Linked DNA regions of Salinivibrio kushneri. The protein of the gene in region 1 interacts with the protein of each later gene in a pairwise test. Links are inferred from orthologs where the notes say so. Each region holds a gene or a part of one and is shown in the gene's direction. Other genes may lie near its edges.

Region 1 (11,603 bases):
GCCTAATAGCGCGAACGCCACCAGTGAGGTGAAGTTACTGGTAAAGTTCATCGCCTTTGCCAACCCAGAGGATAGCAAGATATTCATCCGATAGAGCGACATGGTCGACACGGTCCAAAACGCACCGGTTCCTGGACCTGCCACCCCGTCGTAAAAGCCAAGAGATAAACCCTGACTCCATTGTTTTATCGGCAATTTGGGGCAACGTGTGGGTAGTTGGTTGTTATCCCCCTTTGGGTGTGGGTGCCAGATGGTATACACCGCGGCCACCAATACCACGATCGGTATCGCTTTTTCGAGCCACTCGGTGCTCAAAACGTCCACCAGCAGGGTGCCGGCCGTGGCGCCAATTAAGGTGCCCCAAAATGCATGTTGCCAAAACAAGGGAGAAAATAGGCGCTTTTTATAGTAGGTGAAGGCAGCGGTGCTCGACGCAAAGGTCGCGGCCAGCTTATTAGTCCCCAAGGCAACATGCGGCGGCAGGCCGAGTGATAATAGAGCAGGCACAGTGAGCATGCCGCCGCCGCCAGCGACCGCATCAATAAATCCAGCGACAAAAGCAGTCAGCCCCAGAATAACTAAAGTAGAGAGGTCAATCAGTTCCAGCATGTTAACTCGTCAGTTTAAGGTTCGATCACGCGTTTAAAGGGTGGTAGCGAGTCGAGTAAGGATTGGCCATATCTACGGGTGATAATGCGCCGGTCAAGAAGCACTACTTTACCAGAATCCTCTTCTTTGCGCAGTAGTCGCCCCACTGATTGCACCAGCTTTTTACTTGCTTCTGGCACGGCAATTTGTAAAAACGGGTTGCCACCACAGCGCTCGATATATTCAGCGTGCGCTTCTTCAACCGGCGAGGTTGGCACCGCAAAGGGGATCTTAGTAATAATGAGGTTGGTCAATAAGTTACCCGGTAAATCTAAGCCTTCGGAAAAGCTGCCAGTGCCAAAAATGATGCTGGTTTTATCATCATTAACGGCTTGTTGATGCGCTTTGAGTAACGCGGTACGCGACTGGCTACCTTGGCAAAGCAATTGCCAGCCCCGTTGCTTGCAAGTGCTTTCAATTGCTTGTGTCACTTGTTTCATTTGCCAGTAGGAGGCAAAGAGCACCAAAGAGGCACGTTCACCTTCTAGGTGTTCAAGTATTTTCTCGTTTAATGCATCTGTAAAGGCACTGGCTTGGGGCTCACAAGGCATCGTCGGGATCACCAAGCGCGCTTTATTGGCGTAATCAAACGGTGAGGGTAAGGCTAGATAACGCGAGCCATCGGTTTCGCTCAAACCAACCTGACGGCAGAAATAGCTGAACCGATTTAGAGCACGCAAAGTGGCGGAAAAAAGGCCCACTCCGGCTGCGCGAGACCAGAGCATTTGGTCTAGGCGCCAACCGACTTCCAAAGGAGAGACATGCACCCAAAGATCGCCTTCGCGCTCGCGACACGCCTGCAACCAACGCGCCAAAGGGGCACCTTTGTTCGAATTAGGCTGGGCCATCAAGGTCCATACTTTTTCCAGGTTCTCTAACCGTTGCAGGAAAAAAGCCGTTTCCGCGAGTGCCGGATCAGCCAGTTTTGCCGAAATGTCATTTTCTTTCAGACGCTCATTGATCAAATCATGAATTTTCCCCAATGCTTGATGGGCTTTTTTACTCGCGGTTTTGAGTTGTTCACTGGGCGAGATAAGCGCATCGGGGAGCTCGCCATCGGCAAAGCGGTAGCAACCATCATCGTTGAGCGGCAATTGACTGAGCTGTTGCTTCACGTCGCGTAAGCCTGGGATTAAGGTTTGAATCGCGTCTAGCAAGCTATCGACAAACCGATGTGCACGCTTAATATCAGCGGTATTCCCCAACTTGGTCGTCGCTTGATTGAGCTTTTCTAACCAGCTGATCACACCCAACAGGCTGGCACTGGCGGCAGAAAAGTCTCGCGCGACAGTGGGCAAGTGGTGTGCCTCGTCAATCATATACAGGCATTGTTCTGGCTCGGGCAAGATCACCCCGCCACCGAGCTCTAAATCGGCCAGCAGTAGGCTATGGTTCACCACCACTACATCCGCTTTATCCATCGCTTCGCGTGCTTTAGCAAACGGGCAACCACGGTGGGCGGGCAAACCAGCGTGACAAGTGTGCTTATCAGAGGCGATAGCCTGCCAAAGATGATCAGCAATGGGCTTTGGCCAACTGTCTCTGTCACCATCCCACTTGCCCCGACTCAGTGCAGCGTAGAGATCGTTGAGTAACAATTGTTCGCTGCGCTTGGGTTTTTGGGTAAATAGCGCGCCTTGAATGCTTTCCGTATCCGCGACCGCGCTTAGCTTATGTATACAGCAATAGCGTTTGCGACCCTTGGCCAAGATAAAATCAAACGGCTTTGGGCAAATGCGATGAAAAAACGGGATATCTTTATTGGCAAGCTGCTCTTGCAACGCCACTGTCGCGGTGGAAATCACCACTTTTTTATTGTTGTTGAGTGCAAATGGGATCGCTCCCATCAGATAGGCCATCGACTTACCGACCCCAGTACCTGCTTCTGCCACTAATAATCGGCGTTTAGGCTCGTAATCACCGGCCAGGGTTTTCGCGAGCTCTGCCACCAAATAGTTCTGAGCTTTACGGGGAATAAAGTGGGGAAGTTGATCTTGTAGCGTTTGGTAGCACGCGCGAATGTCTGATTTTACGGCAGGGCTGAGCATCAACAGGTCCGAGTTGCAAAGGTTGGCGGCCAGTATAACACGAGGCAAAAACGTGAAAACGATCGCGAACTGCAAGATTTCCTTACAGATATGAGATCCTGGTCACGAATTTAATTTGAACCATTCTTCGCTATCTTGCTGATCTGCCGTTTGATTAACAAAACGCCTGATTTAAGCCACTGATTAGTTTTTTATTCTAAAAACTGTTTTTTAAAGTGACGTTTTTGGTGTTTTATGTTGTTAGTGTTTGTTGTTTATTTTCATCAAAAGGACAGGTGATCGCGAGATAAACTGTGATCTCAGTTCAACAAATATCACTATATTGTTGTTTTTAAGCGGTTTTTGTCTAGATTGTAATGCGCTTCCAGTGAGTTGACAGAACTACAAATGTTCTGCACGATTAGCCACGAAGTTTCAGTGAACTGGCATTTTGTTCTTCGCAGCGTTTTTGCTGCTGGTAATAGAATGACAGTCACCATAAAACAGAGTTCCAAGAAGGAACTCATAATGACTAAATAGAAAAGGCAGTGGATTAACCATGAAAAAGACTATTCTAGCAATGGCAGTACCAGCTCTGCTGGCTGCTGGCTCAGCATCAGCAAGCATCAACCTGTATGACGCAGAAGGCGTTAAAGTAGACGCGTCTGGTGCAGCCGAAGTGCAATACTTCCAAGCTATCGGTGAAAACAAAGATGGCGAGTGGCGCCTAGATGACGGTGACTTCGCTGTTAACACCGAAGTTGCTGTTTCTGAAGACTTGGCTGCAATCGGTCACTTCGCATTTAAATTCGAAGACAGCACCACTAAAAACGATGAGCTTTACGTTGGTTTCAAAGGCAGTGACTGGGGTACGCTTACTTTCGGTCGTCAACTGCTGATCAACGATGACATGGGCATCACCAAAGACTACGAGTTGTCATCAGCTTCTAACGGTACTCTTCGCACTGAAGGTGACCAAGTTGCTAAATACGTTTACGACAACGGTACATTCTACGCAGGCCTATCTACGCTGCAAAACAGCGATGGTGAAGAGTCAACCGACGAGTACAAAATCTACGACGGCCGTCTTGGCTATCGTGTAGCTGATGTCGACATGCGTGTGTACTACTATTATGCGGATGACGCAGGTGTGAACGGAGACGGCGACGACTTCGTCTATGCTTCGAAAGGTGATGTAGAGAACTACAACTTTGAAGTTGAGTATGCTGGCATCGAAAACGTAAGTCTTGCCGCTGCCTATGGTGTTAATACTGTTGACACTGGCTCAAGCGACGAAGAAGCTGATTTCTTCTCTGTAGCTGCTGATTACACGCACGGTAAAACAACTTATGCTATCGGTGTTGACAACAAAGACGTTGACAGCGGTGATGACGTAACAGGTTATTACGCGAACGTAACTTATGCACTGCACAACAATGCAAAAGTATACGCAGAAGTTGGTGACAACGACGCTGATAACAACGATTGGGGTTATGTAGCAGGTATGGAAGTTAAGTTCTAATTGAGCTTATACCATCACTGCTAAACGTAGCACTGATTACAAAAGCCGCCTTAGGGCGGCTTTTTTATTATCACGATTTGGAGAAAAAATGAGAAAAGTAGTAGGCATGGGCTTGGTGCTCAGCACTCTTATAGCAGCGAGTGTGGTTAATGCGGCAGAAATTACCTCAGCACGTAATATTGAATTTGTGGTGGTTGATGGCAAGGAAATCAGTTTTGAAAACTGGGCACCGCAGCAGACGATTGAGCTAGATAACGGTACCCACCAATTAGTGATGCGCTTTGACGGAGAAGTAAAGAGAGGGAGCCAAAAGGTGATCTATACCTCTCGCCCGTATCTGTTTGAACTAGAGGTCGATGGGCGTAATGCTACTATCAATATTGACTCGAAATTGCGGGTAAAAAGCCAAGCCACCAGTTATTTTGACGGCACCCCGCAATGGCAAGCCGAGTTCGACAATGGTGATGTGATGCCTTTAGACGCTGTCGAGTTAAAAGGTGATGGGTTTGCCGCCTATGCAGACATGGAAGCGCTGGTGGCGGAGTATAACCGTGAGAATGGCATCATTATCGACCAAGGTGAGAGCAAGAACCTCAACGATGTATTGGTTGAGGTGGACGATCAAGGCCAAGCCTCAATTAAGGGTGACGCTTTGTCGCAGTTGAAGCTTTGGTACACCAAAGCCAGTGATCAAGAGCGTAAGTCGTTCCGTCGTTGGATTATTGACCAAGATTAATTGCCTAGTGTGATGGGTGGTCGTTAGTACCACGCGCTTGACAGCTTTAAACCGTCAATAAAAAACGCGCCCAGCTGATGCTGGGCGCGTTCCGTTTAAGCCACGATGAGACAAGCGAAAGTCAACCTCGCGATCACACGGTTTTACGTGCTCCTGCTGTGGCTCGGCGAGTGGCTGGATCGTGATGATAATAATTCGACGCACGACACTGCGGGCAGCGCTGCTCGGCGGCGTCTTTAATTAAATCATCCAGTGGAATCTCACTTTCACAATCGGCACACAAGCCATAAATCTCCAAATCCATGGCACATAAAGCCGCATCGACTTTTTCTAAACGTTCACCGAGGCATCGGATGGCACCAGGTACCCCTTGGCTCTCTTTAATCAGATCCGAAATGGTGAGGTTTTCGCAATGCTTGTCCCAGTCTTCACGCAATCGCGTGGTTAATGTTGCTACCAGTTCAGTGCGCTCGCGGTTAAGCTCACGCCCAAGCTGGGCAAGGGTTGTCGTATCCATGGTCAGTTCGCTTGATTGGCTAAAATGACTTTTATCATGACCCAGTTGCACAAGTTGTTACCCTGATGTAAATCAAGGATCCAGCTAAAACCTTACAAAGAGTCCGTTTTTAGCGGTGCTCACCTGAGCTATAGTAGCCGCTCACTGTTGTTATGCTGTTGTGAGTGAAGTAACAAAATGGAACACGATTTTAAAGAGCCTTATAACGTTAAGTATTTCATCGGCTTTCTGCTGGTCTTACTGATCCCGACCTTACCTGCCAGCCTCACGTGGCTTGGCATTATTTTTGGCGGCTAATCACCGCCTTATTCACTCACCGCGCCGCATTCCTTATTCGCCATCCTGTACCTGTCTTAACTCTGCCACTACACTAGTGAGAGTGAAAGAGAGCCACGAAAGCTCAACAAAAGGTCATTGGTTACTATGCAGCAAGCACCGACAGCCGCTTGGCGTTGGTTATGGAACGGATTAGGGTGGTTATGGGTCGCGCTGGGTGCGGCAGGGGCTTTTTTGCCTGTACTCCCTACCACGCCATTTTTGCTGCTCGCCAGTGGCTGCTTTATGCGTGGCTCTCCCCGCATCGCTAACTGGCTCCACGCCCATCCCACGTTTGGACCCATACTGACCGATTGGTACCAAAAGCGCGCAATTAGTCGCAAAGTTAAGCGGCGCGCGACGGTCATGATTGTGGCAAGTTTCAGTTTCTCCATTTATATCGTCGGTGCAATGTGGCTTAAAGGGCTACTCGTCATGTGTTTAATTGTGCTCTTGTGCTGGTTTCTCCGCCTACCTGAAACGGAATCTGTTGCTGGCTCGGCCGAAAATTCATAACATTGCTGTTTGCGTTTTTTATCGGCGAGAATTGGCCATGAGCATCGACAGCTTGAATGTCATCAAACAAAGTATTCAAACCATCCCAGATTATCCCAAGCCTGGCATCTTATTTCGCGATGTGACCAGCTTGATGGAAGACCCAGTTGCGTACCAAGCGACGATTGATGCCTTGGTAGCACAATACCGTGATCATGGGTTTACCAAGGTGATTGGCACTGAATCGCGCGGCTTTCTATTTGGTGCGCCACTGGCGCTGGCGTTAGGGCTGCCATTTGTGCCGGTTCGCAAACCTGGCAAATTACCACGCGCGGTGATCAGCGAGAACTATCAGCTGGAATACGGCGAAGATACCTTAGAAATTCACCGTGATGCGATCGACGAGGGCGATAAAGTGCTCGTCATTGACGATCTGCTGGCGACAGGTGGCACCATAGAAGCCACCGTGAAGCTGGTGCGCCGTTTAGGCGGTACCGTAGAACACGCCGGCTTTGTGATAAGCTTGCCGGATATCGGCGGTGAAGAAAAACTGGCCGCGCTTGGGATCAGTGTTTATAGCTTGTGCGAGTTTGCAGGCCATTAATGCCAGGCTATATGCAGGGTCCCGCGTTAGCAATAAGCATACAGGAAGCGAATTGACATGAGTTACCAAGTCCTCGCTCGCAAGTGGCGACCCCATAATTTTGAGTCTGTTGCTGGTCAAAGTCACGTGCTGACGGCCTTGGCCAATGCATTGGATCATGACCGCTTGCACCACGCATACTTGTTCAGTGGTACTCGCGGTGTGGGTAAAACCACCATTGCACGTATTTTTGCCAAAGGGCTTAATTGTGAACAGGGCGTGTCGTCATCGCCTTGTGGTCAGTGTTCAACCTGTCGTGAAATTGATGAGGGCCGGTACGTTGATTTGTTAGAAATTGATGCCGCTTCTCGTACCAAGGTAGAAGACACGCGAGAGTTGCTCGACAACGTTCAATACAAGCCAGCACGTGGCCGCTATAAAGTGTACCTCATTGATGAGGTACACATGCTGTCACGCCACAGTTTCAATGCATTGCTAAAAACGTTAGAAGAGCCGCCTGAGTACGTAAAGTTTTTATTGGCGACCACGGATCCACAAAAGCTACCGGTTACCATTTTATCGCGTTGCCTGCAATTTCATTTAAAGCACTTTGACGCCAGCCAGATTCAGACGCAGCTAGAGCATATCCTTGGTCAAGAAGGGGTCGAGGCAGAATCACGTGCTTTAATGCTATTGTCACGGGCTGCGGAAGGCAGTATGCGCGATGCCTTGAGCTTAACCGATCAGGCGATTGCGCTCGGTAATGGACAAATTAGCACCCAAGCAGTGGCAGAGATGCTAGGGACCCTGAGTACCGATAACGCACTCTTACTCCTTGAAGCCTTGGCGAACCATGATGCGGTCGAGTTGATGAACATGCTGGCGCAAATTGCGCACGTCGGGGTGGAATGGGATGGCTTACTCAAAGAGTTAGCCAGTCAGCTTCACCATGTCGCGTTGGCCCAAGCACTGCCTCAGACACATGATGATGACAGTGGGGAGCAAGCACGGATTCACGCCTTGGCCTCGCGACTTTCGCCACAAGATGTGCAGCTGTGTTATCAAATGGCACTGCAAGGGCGACAAGACCTGCCTTATGCCCCTGATGGGCGGGCCGGTCTAGAAATGGTCTTGCTGCGTATGTTGGCGTTTCAGCCGGTCAAAACCGTGCCGTATGAACCGGCTACTATATCAGTGCCGGCAAGCGATCCCGCTTCTGAGTCAAAGCAGCCGGTAAAAAAAGATCCCTCGCAAGCACTGAACGCGTTGAAAGCGCAGGTCTCATCGGCCAATGTGGCGCCGCCAAACCAAGGGCCTTCAGACCATGCGCCCCAGGGGCATGAGGCACAACAGAGGCCCATGGGCGATACTCCGATGGATAAGAGCCAGTACACGCTGGAAAGTCGCCAAGATATCAATGACACACATGCGCCAGCGCCTCAGCAGCCGATGGCAAAGACTGGCACGGAGGTGCCTAGCGCAGATGCATCTGGTAGTGGGGCTCGTGAAGCGAGTGTCGCCGAGCAGAGCCAACCGGTGGCCGATGATTCGGTGCCTGATCCAGCGACACCCCCCGCGAGTCAGTCATCGGCCTCTTCGCCTGCCTCTAGCCTTATTCAGGCGCGTAATCAGTTGCGTAGTCGTATGAAGCGTCAAGTTGATCAAACGGGGAGCAGTGTAAAAAAGGCGGGACGGACACCGGCCAAGACTGATGCGTTATCTGTGCTCGATCGCGTAGCGACAGCGGCAGAGAGTGCATCGCCTGTGTCCGCCCCGGTGCACCAATCGGGCAATTCGACGTCAGCACCAAAGCAAACATCGCATGGAAGTGAGGTATCGTCAGAGCCTTATCAATGGCGCCCTACCCAGCCCGTGCAACAATCGCCTGAGGTTGCACCAACCCTGACACCTAAGTCGATAAAGCAGGCGTTAGAGCATGAAAAAACGGCTGCTATGCGTGACAAACTGGTGCAGGAAACCAATGCGCAAGATCCTTGGTGTGCGCTGGCAGACAGCTTAGAGGTGGAGCGGTTGGTCAAGCAAATGGCGCTCAATGCGGCGATGTCGCAGCAAGGTGAGCAAGTACAGCTTATCTTGCGCCCAGATCAATCGCACCTTAATACCGAAAAAGCCCAGCAGCAATTGACTCAGGCCTTGACGACAGCGCTAGGCGCCCCCATAACCTTGGAGGTGCAGCTCGGGGAAGCGGGAATCACACCTTTAGAGCGGCGCGAGCAGCTCTATCAACAAAAATTAGCGCAGGCGACACACAGCCTGCATAATGATCCGAATGTGACTTTTATTCTTCAACGCTTTGCGGCGGAGTTAGAAGAAGACAGCATTCGACCAATTTAAGACACCTAACCAAGAGAGAGAATTATGTTTGGTAAAGGCGGCATGGGTAACATGATGAAGCAGGCGCAGCAAATGCAGGAGCGCATGCAGAAAGTACAAGAAGAAATTGCCAGCATGGAAGTGACGGGCGAAGCGGGCGCAGGCATGGTGAAAGTCACCATGACAGGCAGCCACAGCATCCGTCGTGTCGACATCGACGATAGCCTGATGGAAGATGATAAAGACATGCTGGAAGACTTGATTGCGGCTGCATTCAACGATGCTGCCCGTCGTGTTGAGGAGCAACAAAAAGAGAAAATGGCAGAAGTGACAGGTGGTATGCAGTTACCACCAGGCATGAAAATGCCATTTTAATCTATGCGCACCAGCCAGTTACTTGAACAACTGATGGACTCGCTGCGTTGCTTGCCAGGCGTTGGCCCTAAATCAGCGCAGCGGATGGCCTACCACCTATTGCAGAGAAACCGCCAAGGTGGACTGGCTCTCGCGCAAGCGTTGAGCACGGCAATGACAGACATTGGCCACTGCAGCCAATGTCGAACCTTTACCGAGCAAGACGTGTGCGCGATTTGCGATAACCCGAAACGCCAAGAAACCGGGTTGATTTGTGTAGTTGAAAGCCCAGCAGATATTGCGGCCGTCGAGGCTACCGGCCAGTACTCTGGGCGGTACTTTGTCTTGATGGGGCATTTGTCCCCCCTTGATGGCATTGGCCCGGCAGACATTGGCCTTGATGTGTTGGAAAAGCGTTTGCAACACGAACCGATTCAAGAGCTTATCTTAGCGACTAACCCGACGGTGGAAGGCGAGGCCACGGCGCAATACATCGCTGAACTTTGCCAAGAGCACCAAGTGGGTGCCAGCCGAATTGCGCATGGCGTGCCAATGGGAGGCGAGCTTGAACTGGTCGATGGCACCACGCTGTCTCACTCAATTATCGGCCGCCAGCAGTTAAAGTATCGCTAAATTGTTTGACGAGCCCTCAACGGTGGGTGAACCTCCTTACTCGGCGATACAGCGCCAACAGCGTGATTGACCCTCAAAAGCCTAGCCTCTGGTTAGGCTTTTCTTTTTCTATTGCCTATCGCTTTAATACTAACTGGCTTTTATTTGACCACCTAGGCCTTGAAAGCGTGTAACAGGATCCCTATATCCAAAAGAACTGAATACGAATTCATTGTAACGTGGGCATCGAGCCCACGTCGCCATTAATCCTCATAGTGTTAGGTAGATTGACATGAGCGTGAAAACCCCAGAAAAACATCAGTTTGGTTCAGATACGTCCAAGTTACTGCAGTTGATGATCCACTCTCTCTACTCAAACAAAGAGATTTTCCTGCGAGAGCTAGTGTCAAACGCGTCAGATGCCGCTGATAAGCTGCGTTTTAAAGCGTTGTCCGCCCCTGAGCTTTATGAAAATGACGGTGACCTGCGCGTTCGCCTTTCCTTTGATAGTGACGCCGGTACGTTGACTGTCTCAGACAATGGTATTGGTATGAGCCGTGATGATGTCATCGCCAACCTCGGTACCATTGCCAAATCGGGCACAGAAGAGTTTCTTAAACAGCTTAACGAAGATCAAAGCAAAGACTCGAACCTGATTGGTCAGTTCGGGGTCGGCTTTTACTCTGCCTTTATTGTGGCTGACAAGGTAACTGTACGCACTCGTGCGGCGGGTCTTGCTGCCAACGAGGCAGTGCAGTGGGAGTCAACCGGTGAAGGTGAGTATACCCTAGAGCCTATCAGCAAATCTGACCGTGGCACTGAGATTACGCTGCACCTTAAAGACGACGAGAAAGAGTTCCTCAATGATTGGCGCCTACGTGAGGTGATCGGTAAATACTCCGACCATATCGGTATTCCGGTAGAAATGTGGACGCAAGAGAAAGACGAGGAAGGTAATGAGACGGGCGAAGGTAAGTGGGAGCAAGTCAACAAAGCGCAAGCGCTTTGGACTCGCGCTAAGTCCGATATCTCGGCAGACGAATACAAAGAGTTCTATAAGCATGTGTCGCATGACTTTGCCGAACCGCTGACGTGGAGCCACAACCGTGTAGAGGGTAAAAACGACTACACCAGCTTGCTGTATATCCCGTCAAAAGCCCCTTGGGATCTTTACAACCGCGAGCACAAACATGGGCTGAAACTCTATGTACAACGCGTCTTTATCATGGATGATGCGTCACAGTTCATGCCAAGCTACTTGCGCTTTGTCCGTGGTTTGATTGACTCTAACGATTTACCGCTTAACGTTTCGCGTGAAATTCTGCAAGACAACAAGATCACGCAGTCACTGCGCGGTGCGTGCACCAAGCGTGTGCTGTCGATGTTAGAAAAGCTGGCTAAAAACGATGCGGAGAAGTATCAGACGTTTTGGCGTGAATTTGGCTTGGTGATGAAAGAAG
Region 2 (11,347 bases), 380 kb from region 1 along the record:
GTTGCAAGAGCAAACCCAGTCGGTGTCCGAACGCATGGAGCAAAGCCGAGAAGATGGTGAAACATCCGTGGGTAAGGTAGAGGCGGCTTCGCAAGAGCTGTCGCAAATCATGGAAGATATGCAGAATATCATGGATATGAGCACCCACATTGCTACCGCAATAGAGCAGCAGAGCTCGGTGGCGAAGGAAGTCAATCAGAACGTGCACAACATTCAAGATATCGCGCAAAACAGCACGGAACGAGCGAACCAAAATCGCGAAGCGGCACACAAGGTGGCTGAAGAAGCGGCGCACCTTGAGCGTGCGGTGAGAGAGTTTAAAAGCGAATAAGCGCGATAATGTCCAGTAAAAAGGCCAGCCTTATGAGGCTGGCCTTCTTCATTCAGGGCCGAAGGAGTAGTCAAAACCCGCTAACAGGGCTGATCCGGGGTTAATATGGTAGGGCCGGATTGCTCGTTAGGCTCTGGGTAATCAATGGTGTAGTGCAGCCCACGACTTTCTTTTCGTTGCATCGCGCAGCGAACCATTAACTCCGCCACTTGTAGCAAGTTACGTAATTCCAATAGGTTATTTGAGACCCGGAAATTGGCGTAGTATTCGTGTGTTTCTTGCTTAAGTAATTCGATGCGGCGCAACGCGCGTTCTAACCGTTTGGTCGAACGGACAATGCCCATGTAATCCCACATAAAAAGACGTAACTCATGCCAGTTATGCTGGATCACCACTTCTTCATCGGAACAAATCACCTGGCTTTCATCCCATGGCGGCAGGGCAGTATGAGGCTCGATATGATCTGAGTGCGCTTGAATATGTTCCGCAGCTGACCATGCATACACCACGCACTCCAGCAGCGAGTTAGATGCCATACGGTTGGCGCCATGTAAGCCGGTGTAGCTCACTTCCCCAATCGCGTATAAGCCGGGTAAGTCTGTGGTGCCGTTTTTATCCACCATCACGCCACCGCACGTGTAGTGGGCGGCAGGGACAATAGGGATCGCTTCTTTGGTCAGATCGATGCCGTATTGCTTGAGCTTTTCGTAGATGGTTGGAAAATGTTTGATCACAAACTCTGGATCTTTGTGGCTGATGTCGAGATACATACAGTCAGCGCCAAGGCGCTTCATCTCGTAGTCAATCGCGCGGGCCACCACATCACGAGGGGCAAGCTCGCCACGTGAGTCGAAGTCTGACATAAACCGCGAGCCATCTGGGCGTTTAAGGTGCGCGCCTTCACCGCGCAACGCTTCAGTGAGCAAAAAGTTGCGCGCATCAGGGTGATAGAGGCAAGTTGGGTGAAACTGGTTAAATTCCAGGTTGGCGACGCGACAGCCTGCTCGCCATGCCATGGCGATGCCATCACCGGATGATACATCTGGATTGGACGTATATTGGTACACTTTGGATGCGCCGCCTGTCGCAAGCACCACATAGTTAGTGCGCACAGTTTCAACCACTTCTTGGTTTCGGTTCCAGATGTAAGCCCCAAGCACGTGGTTAGCGCCACCTAAGCCAACTTTTTTACGGGTGATAATATCTAGCGCATTGTGCCGTTCGAGCAAGGTGATATTTGGGTGCTGACGGACATTGTCTTGCAGAGAGTTTTGCACGGCCATGCCTGTGGCATCTGCAGTATGCAAAATGCGTCGGTGACTATGACCACCCTCTCGGGTGAGGTGATAACGTGGGGTGTCATCATCGCTGTCTTCTTGATCGAACGGGACACCGCCATCGATTAACCATTGCACACAATCTTTCGCGTTGCGGGCAATAAAATCGACCACGTTTGTATCACAGATACCTGCGCCGGCAATTTGGGTATCTTCGACATGAGACTCGACCGAGTCTTGCTCGTCAAACACCGCGGCAATACCGCCCTGTGCGTAAAGCGTTGCCCCTTCGCTGAGCGGGCCTTTGCTTAATACAATCACCTTGTGGGTTGGCGCTAAGCGAAGCGCCAATGATAAGCCAGCGGCACCACTGCCGATGACTAACACGTCACATTGATGTTCTTGGGTTGTGGTCGTCATGATCCCTAATCCTCTTTCTGCGCCCCCAATGTTACACCAATTTGACGCTGCCGCGCGCGGTAAGATCAAATCCAAGTCGGCTTGGGTGAAAGTTTGCAACCATGGTACGGTTCGGGCGACAATGCCCCCAGCCAAAGACGTTCCCTTTGGCCATTCCGTCACAGTAATGTGATTTAACACATAATAAAACCAACATGGTGAGGAACTTTTCGCCGAGCAGGCTATCGAAACGTGTGCGAAAGCTCGCAAGCGGGTTTAACCGCGCTCTGACAACGTCGGGCCTAGAATTTCGATAATCGGGCGGAAAGATCAACCAAGGAGTAAACGCTCGAATGGGCGAGCAGCTAACCGACCAGGTTCTAATAGAACGTGTACAGAATGGTGACAAGCAAGCTTTCAATCTGTTAGTCGTCAAATATCAGAATAAGGTATGTAACCTTATCGCCCGCTATGTAGGCACACACAGCGGTGATATTCCGGATATTGCGCAAGAGGCGTTTATTAAAGCCTATCGTGCACTGCCGGGGTTTCGTGGCGAAAGTGCGTTTTATACTTGGCTGTATCGCATTGCAGTGAATACCGCGAAGAACCATTTGGTGGCGCAAGGACGACGACCGCCAGGCAGTGATATTGATGCCGACGAAGCAGAAAATTACGAAAGTGGGGGTTCTTTAAAAGAAATATCGAACCCTGAAAACTTGATGTTGTCAGATGAATTGAGACAGGTGGTGTTTTCGACGATAGAAACACTGCCCGACGACTTAAGAACCGCAATTACCTTACGTGAGCTCGATGGGCTCAGCTATGAGGAAATTGCACAGGTAATGGATTGTCCAGTCGGTACGGTGCGGTCGCGTATTTTCCGAGCGCGTGAAGCGGTTGAAAAACGCATCCGACCACTGATGAAACGGTAACGAGTTTTACTGGCTGCATGACGGTGACTTGAATGACGGATAGAGAAAAAATTTCAGCGTTGTTGGATGGCGAATTAGTGGATACCTCAGTGATCCACGACATTGAGCGAGATGATAACGCACAACAGACTTGGAGTGATTTTAGCACCATTCGCGATGTGATGCGTGGTGATGCTCCTAGCTCGTTGCAATGGAACATTGCCGATTCTGTGGCGTCCGCGCTGGAAGCAGAACCTGCTTATCATGGTGATCACCTTGATAGTAATGTGCTACCGATGCACGAGGCGCAACCGCGTCCGGAAAAAGCGCGTCGTCACTTACCAGGGTGGCTGCAACAGCTGACGCAAGTAAGCGTCGCTGCCTGTGTCTCGCTGGCAGTGATTGTCGGTGTGCAGCAGTATAACCAGTCTGAATCGAGCTCGCCGGTGGCCAGTACCCAAACCCAACCACCAGTACTCGAAACCATTCCTTTTGCCGGTGCTGCTGAACCCGTGAGTTTGAGCCGTAATGATTTGCGTGCCACGCCCTCGGAGGCAGAACTGATGGAGCAGCGTCGTCGCGTCAATGCAATGCTCAAAGACTATGAATTGCAGCTGCGCTTGAATAAGGATAGGCTGTCTGATCATCAGACTATGGCACCGTCGACAAGCAGTAATAAACAATGAAAAAAATTCTGATCGGTGCGCTTGCGCTGGTCAGTTTGATGTCAGCGCAAGCCTCGGCCGAACCCTCTGCCGAGGCTTTGTTACATCAAATGGATACCGCAAGCGATACCCTAGATTACGAAGTGTCCTACATCTTGGTAGGTAAAAACAGCCTCGAGCCGCTTCGCTTTCGTCATGCCCAAGTTGGGGAGCATGCCTACGGTCACCTCATGTATCTTAGTGGCCCGCCTCGTGAAGTGATTCGTCGTGGCGGTGAGATCAGCTACTTTGAACCCGGTTACGACCCCTTCACCATTGCCAGTGATCATATGGTGGCACCTTTGCCCACCCTGATTCAGGCCGATATCGATGTACTGGCTAACCACTATGACTTTGTATCGATGGGACATGCGCGTGAAGCGGGGATGGATTGCCAAGTGGTGCGCATTACCCCGAAAGACGGGGAGCGCTATTCGTACGTACTATGGCTAGATGAGAACAGCAAGTTGCCTGTCAGGGCGGATTTGCTCGACCGTGACGGCGACCCACTAGAGCAATATCGCGCCTTGTCGTTAGTGGTTTCACCGCAAATCAGTGCCTCGATGCAAAAGCTGGCGGAGCTTAGCTTGCCGCCGGTACTGACCTTGCCTCAGGCGACGAAGCGATCAGCGCTTGACTGGAAGGTGACTGGGCTGCCTGATGGGTTTGAGCCAGTGTATAGCAATCGCCACCGCTTAATGATGACCAAGCGAGCAGTCGAGAGTCAGATGTTTAGTGACGGTTTGTTCAGTTTTTCGGTGTATCTTGCCAAAGCCGATGATGTCTCGGTTCGCCAGCAAATTGTTCGTCAAGGTCGACGTACACTGCATAGCGTGACCAGTGGCAACGCAGAAATCACCGTTGTCGGCGATATTCCGCCTGAGACAGCCAAACGGGTGGCGGAGTCTGTTCGTATTACTGCTATGCCTGCGAGTCAGTCAAAACAGAAGGTCGAACCATGATCAAAGCATTGGCAGAAGTCACCGGTTACCAAGATGGTTGGTTGTCATTGGCCTGTCAGCAACAAACCAGTTGCGGCAGCTGCCAGTCACAAAGCCAATGCGGTACTGGTATTGTGTCCAAAGCGCTTCCTGGTAAGGTTAAACATCTTAAAGTACGTGCCCCAAAACCCTTACCGGCCGGGACCTTAGTTGAAATCGGCTTGGGGGAGGCGACGTTATTACGTTCCGCCTTATTGGTCTACATGGTGCCTTTGGTGATGATGCTAACAGGGGCACTGCTCGGGCAATTTTTATTCGCCACGCTTGCCGGCAGCGGTGAGGGTGGCGTCATCGCGCTCAGCCTGGGGCTGGGGGCGGTTGGCGTGGGCCTTGCACGTTACCTCGCTCCGCGCATCGGTACCCAAGATCAGCAGCAGCCCCAACTGTTACGCGTGATGGGGGAGCCGGTCTCAGATTTGTCAGTCATAAATACCACACAGCAGGATAGCGACTAGCCACTATTTTCGGTAGAATCCCGCTCACTTGATCTTAGGATCCCATTCTTATTGATAACGAGTAAGTCACACCAACACATGAAGCATATTCGTAACTTTTCGATCATCGCCCATATTGACCACGGTAAGTCGACGCTTTCTGACCGACTGATTCAAGTATGTGGCGGCCTAACTGACCGGGAAATGGCAGATCAAGTTCTTGATTCAATGGATCTGGAACGTGAACGCGGTATCACCATCAAAGCACAAAGTGTGACACTGAACTACAAAGCCAAAGACGGCGATGTGTATCAGCTCAACTTCATCGATACGCCAGGGCACGTTGACTTCTCGTATGAGGTGTCACGCTCGCTCAAGGCGTGTGAAGGTGCTTTGCTGGTGGTCGATGCAGGACAAGGGGTTGAAGCACAGACGCTGGCCAACTGCTACACCGCCATTGATATGGACCTAGAAGTAGTGCCTGTTCTGAATAAAATTGACTTGCCGGCTGCTGATCCTGATCGCGTGGCGCAAGAAATTGAGGACATTGTCGGTATTGAGGCCATTGACGCCACCCGCTGCTCGGCGAAAACCGGCATCGGCGTTGATGATGTCCTTGAAGATATTGTACGCCAGATCCCGCCACCTGAAGGCGATCCTGAGGCGCCAACCCAAGCACTGATTATCGACTCTTGGTTTGATAAATACCTCGGCGTGGTGTCTTTGGTGCGCATCCGTGAAGGCTCGCTGAAAAAAGGCGACAAAGTGAAAATCATGAGCACGGGCCAGGAATGGAACGTGGACAGCATTGGCATCTTCACGCCTAAGCGTAAAGAGCTTAATGGCCTGCAAACCGGTGAAGTTGGCTGGGTGATCTGTGGGATCAAAGATATCCTCGGCGCACCAGTGGGCGATACCATCACCCATGCTAAAAATGGCTGTGAAAAACGCATTGAAGGTTTCCAGCAAGTGAAGCCGCAAGTATATGCAGGGCTTTTCCCAATTTCATCGGATGATTACGAAAGCTTCCGTGATGCCTTGGATAAGCTGAGCCTCAACGATGCTTCTTTGTTCTTTGAGCCGGAAAGCTCGGCGGCACTGGGCTTTGGTTTCCGTTGTGGTTTCCTTGGCATGCTGCACATGGAAATCATCCAAGAGCGGTTGGAGCGCGAGTATAACCTCGATCTTATCACCACGGCTCCGACTGTGGTGTACGAGGTGACTCAAAATGATGGCGAGGTCATTTACGTCGACAGCCCATCCAAACTGCCACCTATCAATGATATAGAAACCATTGGTGAACCGATCTCGCGCTGTAATATTTTGGTGCCGAGTGAATTTGTCGGTAACGTCATTTCACTGTGTGTCGAAAAGCGTGGTGTGCAGGTCGATATGGTCTATCACGGCAACCAAGTGGCGCTGACCTATGACATTCCGATGGCTGAAGTGGTCCTCGACTTCTTTGACCGGATTAAATCGACCTCACGTGGTTACGCATCGTTAGATTATAACTTCGAGCGCTATGAAGTGTCTGATATGGTGCGAGTGGATATCCTCCTAAACGGTGAACGCGTCGATGCGTTGGCGATCATCACTCACCGTGCTCACGCCCAGCCGCGTGGTCGCGAGTTGGTGGAAAAAATGAAAGAGTTTATTCCTCGCCAACAGTTCGATATTGCTATCCAAGCCTCGATTGGCAACCATATTATTGCCCGTTCGACGGTGAAACAGCTACGCAAAAACGTGACCGCGAAGTGTTACGGTGGTGACGTGAGCCGTAAGAAGAAACTTCTGCAAAAGCAAAAAGAAGGTAAAAAGCGAATGAAGCAGGTCGGTAATGTCGAACTGCCGCAAGAAGCCTTTTTGGCCATTTTGCACGTGGGCAAAGATAAATAACGACGGATTCCATTATGGCCAATACGTTTTCTTTGATTTTAGTGCTGGTGACCTTGGTCACCGGCATTGTTTGGGCGTTAGATAAATACCGTTGGGCACCGCGCCGCCGCCAAGCGGCAGGGGAAACCCTCAAGGTGTCAGCGCGTGAACTGGATGCCGAGCAAGTGGCAAAAGTGGCGCCTCAACCGAGTTGGGTTGAAAATATGGCGTCTATTTTTCCAGTGATCGCGGTGGTACTGGTACTGCGCTCGTTTATTTATGAGCCGTTTCAAATTCCATCTGGGTCGATGATGCCCACCTTACTGGTAGGGGATTTTATCTTGGTGGAAAAGTTTGCCTATGGCTTACGTGATCCGGCTTTTCATACTGAAATTGTCGAAACCGGCAAACCAGAGCGCGGTGATATTGTGGTGTTTAAATATCCGCCTCAACCCAATATCGATTACATTAAGCGCACGGTCGGGCTGCCCGGTGATACCGTGGTGTATGAAGACAAGCGCCTGTGTATTCAGCCGAAGGGTGAATCCCAGTGCCAGCCAGTGCCGATTGATGACATCCAGCCAAGCGAGTTTGTTCAAGCGGGTATTAACTTGGTACAAGCGCAGGAGCAACTGGGTGAACAACCTCACCAGATCCTTGTCCACCCGAAAAAACGTGACCGCGTGAGTGCATACCAGCCACGTCCAGGCGTCAACCGCTGGGTCGTGCCAGACGGGCACTATTTTATGATGGGTGACAACCGTGATAACAGCGCAGATAGCCGCTTTTGGGGCTTTGTCCCTGAGCGTAATCTAGTGGGTAAAGCCGTTGCTATCTGGGTCAGCTTTGAATTTGAGCGCCCCAGTGATAGCTGGCTACCGTCGTGGGTACCGACAGGCATTCGCTTTAACCGTATTGGTGGAATTGATTAATTCTGGACTATGATGACAAAACTAACAGATAAGTTGCAGCGTGATATCGGCTACCAATTTAGCAACGCTGCGTTACTCGAATTGGCGTTAACGCACCGCAGTGCCAATGGCACCCATAATGAGCGTCTCGAATTTCTGGGCGACTCGATTTTGAGCTTTGTGATTGCCGAGGATCTTTACCACCGTTTTCCGAAAGTGGATGAAGGCGACATGAGCCGAATGCGTGCCACCTTGGTGCGTGGTAACACCTTGGCGGAGATCGGACGTGAGTTTTCTCTGGGCGAAGTGATGCGCCTTGGCCCAGGAGAACTTAAAAGTGGCGGGTTTCGTCGTGACTCGATTCTCGCTGACGCCGTGGAAGCCTTGATTGGCGCGATCTTTTTGGACAGTGATATCAACCGAGTGCAGGAGATCATCCTGCAGTGGTATCAACACCGCCTCGAGACCATTGAGCCTGGCGCGAGTCAAAAAGATCCGAAAACCCGATTGCAAGAACACCTGCAGGGTAAGCGCAAACCCTTGCCGTCCTATACGGTGATGAAAGTGCGTGGTGAGGCACACAACCAAGAATTTACCGTAGAGTGCCAAGTATCAGGACTGGAGTGTTCTGTGATAGGAAAAGGTAGCAGCCGTCGCAAGGCAGAGCAAGCGGCTGCAGAACTCGCATTACAGAAGTTAACATAATGACTGATACACAGCGCTGTGGCTTTATTGCCATTGTAGGCCGTCCGAACGTCGGCAAATCAACATTACTGAACCGCTTAGTGGGGCAAAAGCTGTCGATCACTTCGCGGAAACCGCAGACCACACGTCACCGCATTATGGGGGTCGATACCCGTGATAACTATCAAGCGGTATACGTGGATACCCCAGGGCTGCACATCGAAGAAAAGCGCGCGATCAACCGATTGATGAACCGTGCGGCGAACAGCTCATTAACCGATGTCGAACTGGTGTTATTTTTGGTCGATGGCACCCATTGGACCAAAGACGATGAGATGGTGCTCAACAAGTTAGCGCGCTCTGGTCTGCCAACGGTGTTGTTGGTCAATAAAGTCGATAATGTGAAAGAGAAAACCGAGCTTTTTCCACACCTTCAAACCTTGTCGGAAAAGATGGAGTTTGTTGACGTGATCCCGGTGTCCGCGAAACATGGCACCAATATCGATGTGGTTGAACAGAAGGTGCGCGACGCGTTACCGGAAAGTGAGTTTTACTTCCCTGAAGAGTACGTCACAGACCGCTCTCAGCGCTTTATGGCCTCTGAAATTATCCGCGAAAAGCTGATGCGCTTTACCGGTGAGGAGCTGCCTTACTCGGTCACCGTCGAAATTGAGCGCTTTGACTACAACCCAGAAACGGACGGCTTTCATATCAATGGTTTGATCTTGGTGGAGCGCAATGGCCAAAAGAAAATGGTCATTGGTAAAGGCGGCGAAAAGATCAAGCGCATTGGCCGTGAAGCGCGTCTAGACATGGAAGAGCTGTATGAGCGCAAGGTTTACCTTGAGCTTTGGGTAAAAGTGAAGTCAGGTTGGGCCGATGATGAACGCGCGCTACGCAGCCTCGGTTACATCGACGATCTCTAAGTAACCCACTGATTCAGGTGCCCATGCCAGGAGGAGAGAGTGAGTGGACGGGTTTCAACGTGGCTTTGTATTGCATACGCGCCCTTACAGTGAATCCAGTCTGCTGTTAGACATTTTTTCTGAGCATGAGGGTCGCGTTACTCTGCTTGCCAAAGGGGCGCGGCGGCCACGCTCGGCGATACGAGGTGCATTGCAGCCCTTTACCCCATTACTGCTCAAATGGGGCGGACGTGGTGAGCTGCGCACTTTACGCAGTGCCGAAGCCACAGGCCTCGCCTTGCCGCTATCAGGCAATGCCTTGTATTCCGGCTTCTATCTCAATGAGCTGGTGATGCGCGTACTGGAGCCTCACACGCCGTACCCTGCGCTATTTCATGACTATGTGACCGCACTGACCCAGCTGGCTCGCTACAGTAACCCTGAGCCAGCCCTGCGTTGTTTTGAACTCGCGTTGTTAGAAGCCTTGGGCTATGGCGTTGATTTTCTTCATTGTGCTGGCAGCGGTGACCCGATTAACGATAACATGACGTACTTATATCGCGAGCAGCAAGGCTTTGTGGCATCGATTATGAAAAGCCAACACCGGCAATTTACGGGGGCTGACCTGCGGGCGTTGGCGACACGCCATTTTGAAACCGTCGAACAGCTACGTGCCGCCAAGCGTTTTACTCGCATGGCGCTCAAGCCTTATCTTGGCCCCAAGCCGCTCAAAAGCAGAGAATTGTTTAGAAGGAAATAATCATGGATAAAATCTACTTGGGTGTGAACATTGACCACATCGCAACCGTGCGTAATGCGCGTGGCACTGCGTATCCGGATCCGGTTCATGCGGCTGAGTTGGCAGAGCGTGCAGGCGCGGCAGGGATCACGGTTCACTTGCGTGAAGATCGCCGCCATATCACTGATCGTGATGTTCGTTTGCTCAAAGAAACCTTGCAAACTCGGATGAATTTGGAAATGGCAGTGACCGATGAAATGGTCGACATTGCCTTGGAGACCCAGCCAGAGTTTGTTTGCTTGGTGCCTGAAAAGCGTGAAGAGCTGACCACCGAAGGTGGGCTCGATGTTGCGGGACAGCTGGATAAAGTGAAAGCGGCCACGCAAAAGCTGACTGACGCAGGGATTAAAGTGTCTTTATTTATCGATGCCGATCGCACGCAAATTGAAGCTGCTCATCAGTGCGGTGCACCGTTTATTGAACTTCACACCGGGCATTACGCCGATGCCGCCAATGACAATGATCGCCAAGCCGAGCTTAAGAAAATTTCCGCGGCGGCCAGTTATGCGGTTGATTTGGGGATCAAAGTGAATGCCGGTCACGGTTTAACCTACCACAACGTTACCCCGATAGCGGCGATGCCAGAAATGCATGAACTGAACATTGGCCACGCGATTATTGGCCGAGCGATGTTCGATGGCTTGCAAAAAGCGGTCGCGGACATGAAAGCCATTATGGAAGCGGCGCGTCGATAAATGGCGATCGCAGGGATTGGCACAGACATTGTGGAAATAGCGCGCGTGGAAAAAGCGCTCGCGCGTCAACCGCGGTTTGCGGCCAGGATCCTTACCGAGACAGAGCAAACCAATCTGGCATGCCATAAGATGCCCGGCCGTTTTCTGGCTAAGCGCTTTGCGGCCAAAGAAGCTGCTGCTAAGGCGCTGGGCACTGGCATTGCTAATGGCGTGACGTTTCACGATTTTACTATTACCAATCAGGCCTCGGGCCAGCCTACATTGCGCTTATCGGGGCGCGCGGCGGAACTGGCGCATGCGCGAGGCATCGCACATTGCTGGCTGACGCTATCCGATGAAAAAGCGTATGCTATTGCCCATGTGGTGCTGGAAACCGCGTAACCACAACGTTAGCGAGATGCTTTACGCGGTGTGGCGA

Evidence for each region.
Region 2: the proteins of recR (region 1) and recO interact in binary tests that used the Escherichia coli proteins (3 or more experiments, as listed by UniProt). The link is inferred for Salinivibrio kushneri from one-to-one orthologs.

The regions. Positions count from the first base shown.
Region 1 is NZ_CP114588.1:900,300-911,902, forward strand. The notes cover bases 8,391-11,359. They hold recR (recombination mediator RecR), read left to right. Parts: upstream 8,391-9,555; coding sequence 9,556-10,164; downstream 10,165-11,359. Other genes in these bases: dnaX (DNA polymerase III subunit gamma/tau), read left to right, coding at 8,391-9,198; N8M53_RS04465 (YbaB/EbfC family nucleoid-associated protein), read left to right, coding at 9,223-9,552; htpG (molecular chaperone HtpG), read left to right, coding at 10,436-11,359. In the rest of the region: N8M53_RS04425 (sulfite exporter TauE/SafE family protein), read right to left, coding at 1-609; ATP-dependent DNA helicase DinG, read right to left, coding at 624-2,696; N8M53_RS04435 (porin), read left to right, coding at 3,235-4,197; N8M53_RS04440 (DUF2057 domain-containing protein), read left to right, coding at 4,286-4,933; N8M53_RS04445 (DksA protein), read right to left, coding at 5,067-5,450; N8M53_RS04450 (YbaN family protein), read left to right, coding at 5,874-6,281; apt (adenine phosphoribosyltransferase), read left to right, coding at 6,319-6,864; more of dnaX, read left to right, coding at 6,922-8,390; more of htpG, read left to right, coding at 11,360-11,603. UniProt on the Escherichia coli protein: May play a role in DNA repair. It seems to be involved in an RecBC-independent recombinational process of DNA repair. It may act with RecF and RecO.
Region 2 is NZ_CP114588.1:515,785-527,131, forward strand. The notes cover bases 8,635-11,347. They hold recO (DNA repair protein RecO), read left to right. Parts: upstream 8,635-9,499; coding sequence 9,500-10,195; downstream 10,196-11,347. Other genes in these bases: era (GTPase Era), read left to right, coding at 8,635-9,456; pdxJ (pyridoxine 5'-phosphate synthase), read left to right, coding at 10,198-10,929; acpS (holo-ACP synthase), read left to right, coding at 10,930-11,310. Also shown: N8M53_RS02550 (methyl-accepting chemotaxis protein), read left to right, coding at 1-331; nadB (L-aspartate oxidase), read right to left, coding at 412-2,028; RNA polymerase sigma factor RpoE, read left to right, coding at 2,361-2,942; N8M53_RS02565 (RseA family anti-sigma factor), read left to right, coding at 2,975-3,607; sigma-E factor regulatory protein RseB, read left to right, coding at 3,604-4,587; N8M53_RS02575 (SoxR reducing system RseC family protein), read left to right, coding at 4,584-5,081; lepA (translation elongation factor 4), read left to right, coding at 5,160-6,956; lepB (signal peptidase I), read left to right, coding at 6,971-7,867; rnc (ribonuclease III), read left to right, coding at 7,880-8,551; more of era, read left to right, coding at 8,551-8,634. UniProt on the Escherichia coli protein: Involved in DNA repair and RecF pathway recombination.